One region of the Anoxybacillus sp. B2M1 genome, then DNA from elsewhere that is predicted to be linked to it. Evidence: predicted binding sites of a transcription regulator. Region 1 holds the regulator's gene; each other region holds the start of a gene.

Region 1 (3,284 bases):
ATCAGCTCATTTAGAATGCTCCGAGAAATGTTTTTAATATACCCTAAATCAATTCCCAAACGTACATCCGATAAACATTGGGCCGCTTCCTTCGATTCGATAACACGGCAATTGGTCAAGATGCCATAGGAGCGAAAGACTCTGTCTTCTAATTGTATGTTTAAAGTTTTGACTAATGCCTCTCTTGCCATTCTTTCCTGAGCAATTAATTGTTGAACAACACTTTTTAAATCCTCCACAATATCTTCTTCTGATTTGCCAAGCGTAATTTGATTTGATATTTGGAATATATTCCCTAAGGCCTCACTTCCTTCTCCATACGTTCCTCGTACCACTAATCCTAGTTGGCTAATGGCCGGAATGATTTGGTTCATTTGCTGTGTTAGAATCAGAGCCGGTAAATGCATCATTACCGATGCTCTTAATCCTGTTCCTACATTTGTAGGACAGCTTGTTAAATAACCTTTCTTTTCATCAAATGCGTAATTGACATGCATTTCAATCCAATCATCCAGCGCATTGGCCATCTCTAAAGCTTCTGTCAGTTGCAGTCCTGGAAATAAACATTGAATACGAATATGGTCCTCCTCGTTAATCATAATGCTTACCTCTTCATTTTCCGACAGCAAGCATGCTCCGAATGGGCAATCTTCCGCTAAATGTGGACTAATTAAATGTTTTTCAACCAATACCCTTTTTTCGATCGTTTGGAGCTCATTCATTTTTAAAAGCTCAAATCTACCAACTACAGGATGTGATTGGCGTGCAAATGTCTGTTCAAATTGCTGTACGATATGCTGGGCTTCTTCGTTGCCAAAAACAGTGGGAAACTGGTAATCTACAATATTCCTTGCAAGCCGAATCCGACTGCTCAATACAATGTCTGAGTCCGGACCTTCTTGGTTCATCCAAGAGCTTACTGCTGTATTCAAAAACTTCTCAAGCGACACAATCAGCCCTCCTCCCCATGTTTACTTACACGTGATTCAAGCAAACGAATTTGATCGCGAACTTCAGCTGCTTTTTCAAACTCTTCTCTGGCAATAAGCTCTTGCAGTTTTTGTTTTAAATGAGCGATTTGTTTACGAATATAAATACTGCCACCGATTCGTCTTGGAATTTTCCCTGCATGAGTAGTATTGCCACTATGAAGTCGTTTCAATATCGGCTGCAGCTGTTTAGCGAATGTATGATAGCAATGAGAGCAGCCAAAACGGCCGATTTTGGCGAATTGATTATATGTCATGTTGCAGCGTTCACATTGCAAAATTTCAATGCTTTGAAATGCATTTTGCTTGGCTCCCTTTGTAGGAGCTTCAAAATTTAATAGACCTGCCAATAAATTTTGCAAAGAGAATCCTGCATTTCCATGAAACATAAAAACGTCCCCGTGCTCTTGAGCACAATGTTCGCAAAGATGAAATTCTGTCTTTTCACCATTGATAATTTTCGTAAAATGCATCGTGGCCGGTCTCTGCTTACATTCTTGGCATATCAAAGATCTCACCTCTTTCTATTTATACTTCAAAGACATTAACATGGCTTTTAACATTCTAGCTCTCAACTCATCTCTTTGAGGCAAGTCAATATATAAAACAGATCGATCCATTACGCTCAGCATAATATTTGCCTCTCGTTCAGAAATGACTTTTTCTTCAACAAGTCGGCGAATAATATCCTCTGCACTCGATTGACTGACATGATGACGAATTAAAGATAATAGCTGATCAATTAATTGCGATTCATTTTTTGTTTTCACTTTTATAATTCGAATATAGCCTCCACCGCCACGCTTGCTTTCTACAATATAGCCTCGTTCCAAAGTAAAGCGTGTATTAATGACATAATTAATCTGTGAAGGAACGCACTGAAATTTATCGGCGATTTCACTTCGTTTAATCTCAACAATTTCTTGTTCACTCATATTTAAAACTTGCTTTAAATATTGTTCGATAATATCAGAAATGTTTCTCACCCTACCCCTCCTTGCTTAGGTAGTTGACTTTGACTATATTTGACCTTAATTTTACTATATAGCAGATATAAAAAAAATGCAACAAACAAGAGCAGATAATCATATGATTGCCGATTTTCCGAATTTAAAACAAAAGCAGTATGAATTAATTCGATAACATATGCTAAAAATCCTTTATATCAAGAAAAAAGTTATAATTATGAAGCAAGGACATATCTCAACATGCCAATGCTCAAAGATCCGTCTTTAAAGCAGTAAACCATTCAACAAAGGAAAACATTCTTCATCAAACGATGGAAACTGGTATCTGCACTTTTTCAGAGTTTTCGCATGTGCAGCAAAGCATATTCAATCCGTAGAATATGTCAATTAAGCTGTTTTTGAATGAGAGAGAAGCACAGGAACCAAGGAGTTTGACGTGGTCATTCACATGATTTAACGTTTAATATGCTCGAGGATATGATATGGGGTGAATAAGAGGTTCAAATTTTAATCAGTGAAAACCAATCGTATCGAAAAAACGAAATGTACAATTTTATTGTGAATATGTCGCAAAGCGCATCATAAATGCATAAAGACATATAAAAACCCACTCACTCCCTTGAAAATCCTATACAGCGACCAATAAGCTCCAAAGAGTGGACATTATGCGTTCTAATTTGATTAAAGAACAGGCATGTGGGAGATCAAATCTCTTTTGAATGCATTCTTCCAATAGATCCATCGGCTTTCTTTGTTTGGCACGCCGTATACAACAGAGAGGCCGCCGATTTTAAAAAGGCATTACTCAGGTGCTTATTTTTAAAAACGTATTTTGCGCTCGATTCGTTGCGAGAGTTGATGTGAGTCCTTCAGTGGTTTGATTATTGTCGCCACCTTTGTGGACTAGCGACGTTCTGCATGTTTCGACGCTTTCTCGTACAAGACAATGGTTTCAAGAGCAAGAGTTTCCGGAATCTCATGCTCAACTGCTTATGCATTTAAGTGTCAAGCAGCCTTCAGCTGTGTGGATTGACAATATGGCACTCCGAAGCAGCCCCTATGATTCTCAAATGAGAGGAAGGATGATGCCCACTCTTATCACTTGTTTAAGGGCTATCAACTTTATACAGGTATCACCGCAGACGAAATCGTAGTCTCCCATATGCTTACACCCCCCAATCGACATGACGCGGCAGTCACGCCAGAGGTTTTTTCAGCTCTCAAAGACTGGAACATTCGGTTTGCTTTAGGAGATGCCGCCTATGACAGCAAGAAAGTTCAAACTATCGCCCGCCGAGAACATAGGAGTGTTTTTGGGTCACCTCGA
Region 2 (3,284 bases), 740 kb from region 1:
GCGAGCCGAACGGTGCCGATTGTCAGCAAGACGACGGGAATCCCACTTGCGCAAATTGCGACAAAATTATTGCTTGGGAAATGCTTAGATGAGGCAAATGATTTTGTGACAAACAGCTTCAGCGATATGCCCTACATTGTTTTGAAATATCCCGTTTTTTCAATGCATAAGCTGCCTGGAGTCGATCCGCTTGTCGGGCCGGAAATGAAATCGACAGGCGAAGGAATTAGCATTGCTCATACAGCAGCGGAGGCAGCCGGCAAAGCGTTCCATTCTTATTTGACAAAAAAAGCAGATGCTTTCGAGGTTTATGTGGATGCAGAAATAGAGCAAATACAAGCGCTCGTAGAAGCAATGAAGAATAAGCGAATCAAGCTTGTGAGCCACATTCCATTTTCTGAATGGGTAAAGCGAAAAGAAGCATTAGCCTTTTTTAATTTCAAAAACGATCAACAAGCTGCGGAACAACGGATGCTTGCTTTGTCACGGCAGCTGCTGGCCTTTACGGAAGTGGAAACGTGCAAGCTGTTTTTGCAGGCGCTTGATTCTGACGATTTTTCCGTTCTTTCGATTCAGGAATGGCTTAAATTAAAAAAACAAACAGAGGAAGCGGTGATAGGATGAATGCGACAATCCATTCATTAAAAGGAAAGGATTTATTAACATTAATCGATTTTTCTTCTGAGGAGATCCATGATTTACTAACGTTAGCAAGTGAGTTGAAACAAAAGCAGCTGGCAGGTCAAGCCTATACACCATTAACAGGGAAAACATTGGCGATGATTTTCGAAAAGCCATCTACGCGGACGAGAGTATCCTTTGAAGTGGGGATGACACAGTTAGGCGGACATGCGCTTTATTTAAACAGCCATGATTTGCAAATTGGCCGCGGGGAAACCATTGCTGATACGGCAAGAGTATTATCGCAATATGTAGATGCGATTATGATTCGCACATTCGCCCATAGCAAAATCGAAGAGCTTGCACAGTACGCAACGGTGCCCGTTATTAACGGATTGACAGATGACGATCATCCATGTCAAGCACTGGCTGATTTACTAACCATTTATGAAACGAAAAAACAGCTAAAGGGACTGAAGCTAGTATATGTCGGAGATGGCAATAATGTTGCCCATGGATTAATGATCGCCGCTGCCAAAGTAGGGATGGATTGTACGATTGCATGCCCGATAGGCTATGAACCGAAAGAACAATATGTCAAGGCTGCAATCGAAGTAGCCAAACAAACAGGATCACAAATGGTCGTGACCCATTCTCCACAAGAAGCGGTGAAACATGCTGATGTCATTTATACGGATGTATGGACGAGCATGGGACAAGAACAGGAAAGCCAGCAGCGGCTGGCAGTGTTCCAGCCGTTTCAAGTCAACGAACAGCTAGTGAAGCAGGCTAAGCCAGATTATATGTTTTTGCATTGTTTGCCTGCTCATCGCGACGAAGAAGTGACAGCTGGCGTCATTGACAGCGACCATTCTTATGTATTTGAGCAAGCGGGAAATCGTCTCCATGTCCAAAAAGCCATTTTGCTATCGTTATTATCATGCTGAAAAACACCGGAGGTTACTCCGGTGTTTTTTTGCAAATCATTCCACGATTTGCATGAGTGAATGATAAAAAGAGGGGAGATGATAAGCGTGTACGCTGCTTGAAGGAGGGGATGAGCATGGGCCAAAGACGTCATTTTGGACCAGGGGACAAAGCGCCCAACAATGGTGTATATATTGAAATCGGAGAAACAGGAGATAACGTGAAAAATCCTAAAAAAGTGAAGCTCAAAGCGGGAGATACATTCCCAGAAACGTCCAATCATAATCGCCATTGGACTTATATGCGCAAACCATAACGATCGATGCAGCCGTTGATATGGTAGACAAAGCCGATTTTTTCTTTGTCTACCATTATTTTGAGGCGTTACTCATTTCAGTTGTTTCCACTTCAAAATGTCTTAAAAACGCTGGGCAGAGAAAGAAGAGAACCGAACGAAGACGTTACCGTGCAGACGAACGAGACGCTGTGACGCAGGATAATAGACTGAGCCATTCTCACCGTGGGAATGGCTTTTCCTGTGGGACAAGGGTATAATATATATAAAGGTCAAAAAAAGTCAAAAGACAGGTGAATGTCATGGATATGAACAAGCTAACAGAAAAGATGCAGGAGGCGCTGATCTCTGCTCAATCCATCGCCAAAACGTATCATCATCAAATGATGGATATCGATCATCTTTTGCTGGCGTTGTTGGAGCAGGAAGAAGGGCTGGCCAAACGCATGCTCTCTCTTCTACATATCAATATTAACAAAATGGCTGTAGATCTCCGTTCATTTTTAAAAAGAAAACCTGAAGTGATGGGGGCGGAAGAAATTGTCTACATGGCGCCTCGTTTGGAACGGTTGCTCACCAACGCTGAACAGGAAGCAAAACAGATGAAGGATGAGTATACCTCTGTAGAACATTTGCTTTTGGCGTTAACCAATGAAAAAAATGAGATCGGGCAGCTGCTGCAAAAGTACGAATTAAATCGTTCGAGACTTTTACAAGTATTAAAAGAAATAAGGGGGAATCAGCGCGTGACAAGTGCAAATCCAGAAGCTACATATGAGGTATTAAAAAAATATGGCCGCGATTTAGTGGAAGAGGCGCGCGCCGGAAAAATTGACCCTGTCATCGGCCGCGACAGTGAAATTCGCCGTGTGATCCGCATTTTATCGCGTAAAACCAAAAATAATCCAGTGCTTATTGGCGAACCGGGAGTGGGAAAAACAGCGATTGTCGAAGGGCTTGCTCAACGGATTGTTCGGAAGGACGTACCGGAAGGCTTAAAAGATAAAATCATTTTTGCTTTAGATATGAGCTCTTTAATCGCAGGAGCGAAATTTCGCGGGGAATTTGAAGAGCGCTTAAAAGCTGTATTAAATGAAATAAAAAAAAGCGAAGGAAAGATCATTTTATTTATTGACGAGTTGCATACGATTGTCGGTGCTGGAAAAGCCGAGGGGGCTATTGATGCAGGAAACATGTTAAAGCCGATGCTCGCTCGCGGGGAATTGCGCTGCATTGGCGCTACCACTTTGGATGAATATCGACAATATATCGAAAAGGACCCGGCTTTAGAGCGACGGTTTCAGCAGGTGCTTGTGGAAGAGCCGAGCGTGGAAGATACGATTTCTATCTTGCGTGGTTTAAAGGAACGGTTTGAGATTCATCATGGCGTGAATATTCATGACCGCGCGCTCGTTACCGCTGCGGTATTATCAGATCGCTA
Region 3 (3,284 bases), 520 kb from region 1:
CCGCGATATGCGAAACTCGGTCAACCGCCTTGTCAATTGTGAAACGGCTAATTTAAATAAAACGATCGGCGCCGCGATTCGTCAAGTAGAAAACATCCGCTACATTGATGAAACCATTGGTTTAAGCGCACTTCCAGATAAGCTTCGAGAAATTGCAGAATTACGAGTAACATATCAAGATGTTACATTAAAAGAATTAGGTGAAATGGTTTCAGGGGGGAAAATTAGCAAGTCGGGTATTAACCATCGCTTGCGGAAAATCGATGAAATTGCTGAAAAGCTGCGGGCAGGACAGCCTGTAGACTTCCATAAATAAAATCAGGAAAAGGGGAGGAAGGAATATGGTGGAAAAACAGGTGGAAGTGTTGTTGAAAACTGGATTGCAAGCGCGTCCAGCTGCACTTTTTGTTCAGGAAGCGAACCGCTTCTCATCGGATCTTTTTATTAAAAAAGATGGAAAAAAAGTCAATGCCAAAAGCATCATGGGTCTGATGAGCCTAGCGATCAGCTCCAGATCGGTCATTACGTTAATCGCTGATGGACCGGATGAACAAGAAGCGATTGAAGCATTGACAAAATATGTGCAAAAAGAAGGATAGTAAGAGGCTGCAGGAATGGCTGGGAGAGAGCGACTCGTTCAGGATGCTCAAACCGCACTTTGTCCGAGAGTCATTCGATGCATAAAAGGAAAAGGCTGTTCTTTACGGAAAAGAACAGCCTTCATATTTTCAGATTGGCTGTCCGCATTTTTCAGCCAAGCGTTTTTAAAATAGTAGTAGACAAAGTCTGCTTTGACTTTGTCTACTACTGGCTGTCCGGATTATTTTTCGTCAACGCGTGCCAACACGCGGTCGATTAAACCATATTCTTTTGCTTTTTCCGCTGTCATAAAGTTATCGCGGTCTGTATCGCGCTCGATGATCTCGATTGGCTGGCCTGTATTTTCTGCCAAAATGCGATTCAGCTTATCGCGTAAGAACAAGATGCGTTTAGCGGCAATCTCGATATCAGTAGCTTGACCTTGCGCTCCTCCTAAAGGCTGGTGGATCATGATTTCACTGTTTGGAAGAGCAAAGCGCTTTCCTTTTGCGCCAGCAGAAAGCAGGAACGCCCCCATTGATGCTGCCATTCCAATGCAAATGGTCGAAACATCTGGCTTAATAAACTGCATCGTGTCATAAATGGCCATTCCGGCTGTAATCGAACCACCAGGGCTGTTAATATAAAGGGAAATATCTTTTTCCGGATCTTCCGCTGCTAAGAATAAAAGCTGGGAAACAATGGAGTTCGCGACATGGTCATCGATGGCACTACCTAAAATAATGATGCGGTCTTTAAGCAAGCGGGAGTAAATGTCATATGCGCGTTCACCGCGGCTTGTTTGCTCAATCACTGTAGGAATTAAATTCATGAGTTTTCCTCCTTTACCAGTCAATTAAAATCATATGTATTTCTATGATACATAATTGGTCAATGAAGGTCAAACAAAAAGCGTTTTGCCTTCTCCTCATAATTTTATTTATTCGCTATTCTGTTCCGATATCCCTTTTTTCAGCATATCCGCTTTTTTGTTTTTTAAACAGACGTATTGCTGAAGAAAATAGATTTTAAATTTTTAACATATCCACCGAGAAGTCTCCCTCCTTTAAACGGAGTGAAGGGGGGAGGTTCATCTGTTAGTAAGCGTTTTGCCCGATATAAACGCAGCTTAAACGATAGCTGAGAGGTCGGCGGCCGAAGACACCAATCTATGGACTTGTTTTTTCCATAATGAATCGATCTTGCTTCTTATTTCCACAACATATTTTCCTCTTGCAAAAAAAAACGTTCTTCATTATAATGGAACATGCGGCTAACCAATCATGCCCTCGTAGTGTAGTGGATAGCACGAGAGATTCCGGTTCTCTTAGCGTGGGTTCGAATCCTGCCGAGGGCGTTCCAACTATCCTACTGGTTCGGATTACATTTCCACAACTCCTTGATACGACTGCATTTGCGGTCGTTTTTTATTTTTTTAAATCCGAAAGAGTCCTTTTGTTTTTGGAAAAATTTTTCACAAGACAGTTCCAGCGTTGTTGAATCCATTGGTAGGGGCTCTTTTCGTCGATGACATACGAATCAATCTCTTTGCGGGCAAGGCGCCATGGCGATGCTGGACCCTTTTTATTGGGAAAAATCAAAGAACATGTTGAGGGGGGATTCAAATAAAGAAGCAGCGGAGAAACGGACGGGTTGATTCTTCTCTGTTTGTCAGGAAGAAAAAAGGATGGTTATTTTCGAGCATTTTTGGCACGAAAATAACCAAGAGATAGAGGTTATTTGAAATTTTGATTTTCTAATACAACGACTTTTTTTTCTGTCGATTGACCGATTTGCTTTGTAAATTCAACGAGACGAAGAATATCATGACAACATTGTTTGGCACCTAAAACTAATAAGGGGACGCCAATAAAATCGATGTGCAATCCTCTTGAAAAAAACCCTCCCATTGTCATGGCAAATGGAACCGTTGGCGAAGTATTAGAAAAAATAATCTTTTCGTGATGGCTATGTTTTTCTTGTAGCAATGTAATGAAATTTACCAATGCTTGAACGACTAATTTGTTTCTTTTTCTGCCAATGGTATACACAGAATTTCCATCTTCATCGATTCCGTGGAAGAAAAATTTTCCGAAATCATCTTTTGTCAGTTTGTTAAAATAGTCCGTATTTAAAATTTCTTCTTTCGTCAGCTCTCGATCCAAAGGCAGCTTTTTTAAATGGTAGGCTGCTGCTAGTGCCGTGCTATGTGTTCCAGCGTAGTCATTATATATGTAAATCACCCAATCACCCTCTTTTAATCCTATGTTGTAATAAGTAGGATGACCAGAACCCGTCGTATTTAAAAGAGCGAAAGAGCTTTCCCTTGTTCCTTTTATTGGTATGAATTTGGGATGTTTCGTGTAAAAGGTCGGATTCTGATCGGTTTTTCAGCGATAAAAACAAGAATTCAAGCAGTGTTCATTGGTTTTGAATGGATCAGTAGTATCATTAGTCTGACAACTATGTGTAGGATATCAACAACATTCACCACATCTATAAAGAATATCCGCCTATACTTTCCAAAGCGCTCCTGTTATCTATCTTCATAATAGCAGCAGTCCACGATCAGGAAGGTCTTTTTTGTGTGATTTTTCGAATATATATAAAAATAATGGATTCGGATATACGGAAATTTTATTTCCTATACGTTTTGAGGATGTTGATGTACAATAATAAAGAAGGGAGCGTGAGATTATGAGAGC

Evidence for each region. The regulator CtsR, encoded in region 1, represses protease genes until heat stress. The targets are predictions, from matches to a motif close to ATGGTCAATAAAGGTCAAACA.
Region 2: clpB (ATP-dependent chaperone ClpB) is a predicted target of CtsR. The motif match lies at 2,112-2,132, and genes of this name have one in related genera.
Region 3: clpP (ATP-dependent Clp endopeptidase proteolytic subunit ClpP) is a predicted target of CtsR. The motif match lies at 1,467-1,487, and genes of this name have one in related genera.

Annotation. Positions count from the first base shown of each region.
Region 1 is NZ_CP015435.1:2,559,162-2,562,445, forward strand. Features, by position in the region: gene GFC28_RS12475 (protein-arginine kinase McsB) at 1-950, opposite strand, end outside; gene GFC28_RS12480 (protein-arginine kinase activator protein McsA) at 953-1,498, opposite strand; gene GFC28_RS12485 (CtsR family transcriptional regulator) at 1,514-1,975, opposite strand; gene GFC28_RS20295 (transposase) at 3,060-3,284, shown strand, end outside.
Region 2 is NZ_CP015435.1:1,822,505-1,825,788, reverse strand. Features, by position in the region: gene GFC28_RS08825 (carbamoyl-phosphate synthase (glutamine-hydrolyzing) large subunit) at 1-624, shown strand, start outside; gene argF (ornithine carbamoyltransferase) at 621-1,568, shown strand; gene GFC28_RS08815 (YjzC family protein) at 1,685-1,864, shown strand; gene clpB (ATP-dependent chaperone ClpB) at 2,146-3,284, shown strand, end outside.
Region 3 is NZ_CP015435.1:3,075,724-3,079,007, forward strand. Features, by position in the region: gene whiA (DNA-binding protein WhiA) at 1-316, shown strand, start outside; gene GFC28_RS14955 (HPr family phosphocarrier protein) at 342-599, shown strand; gene clpP (ATP-dependent Clp endopeptidase proteolytic subunit ClpP) at 821-1,411, opposite strand; tRNA gene GFC28_RS14965 (tRNA-Arg) at 1,865-1,936, shown strand; gene GFC28_RS14970 (DUF3189 family protein) at 2,316-2,822, opposite strand; gene rpoN (RNA polymerase factor sigma-54) at 3,277-3,284, shown strand, end outside.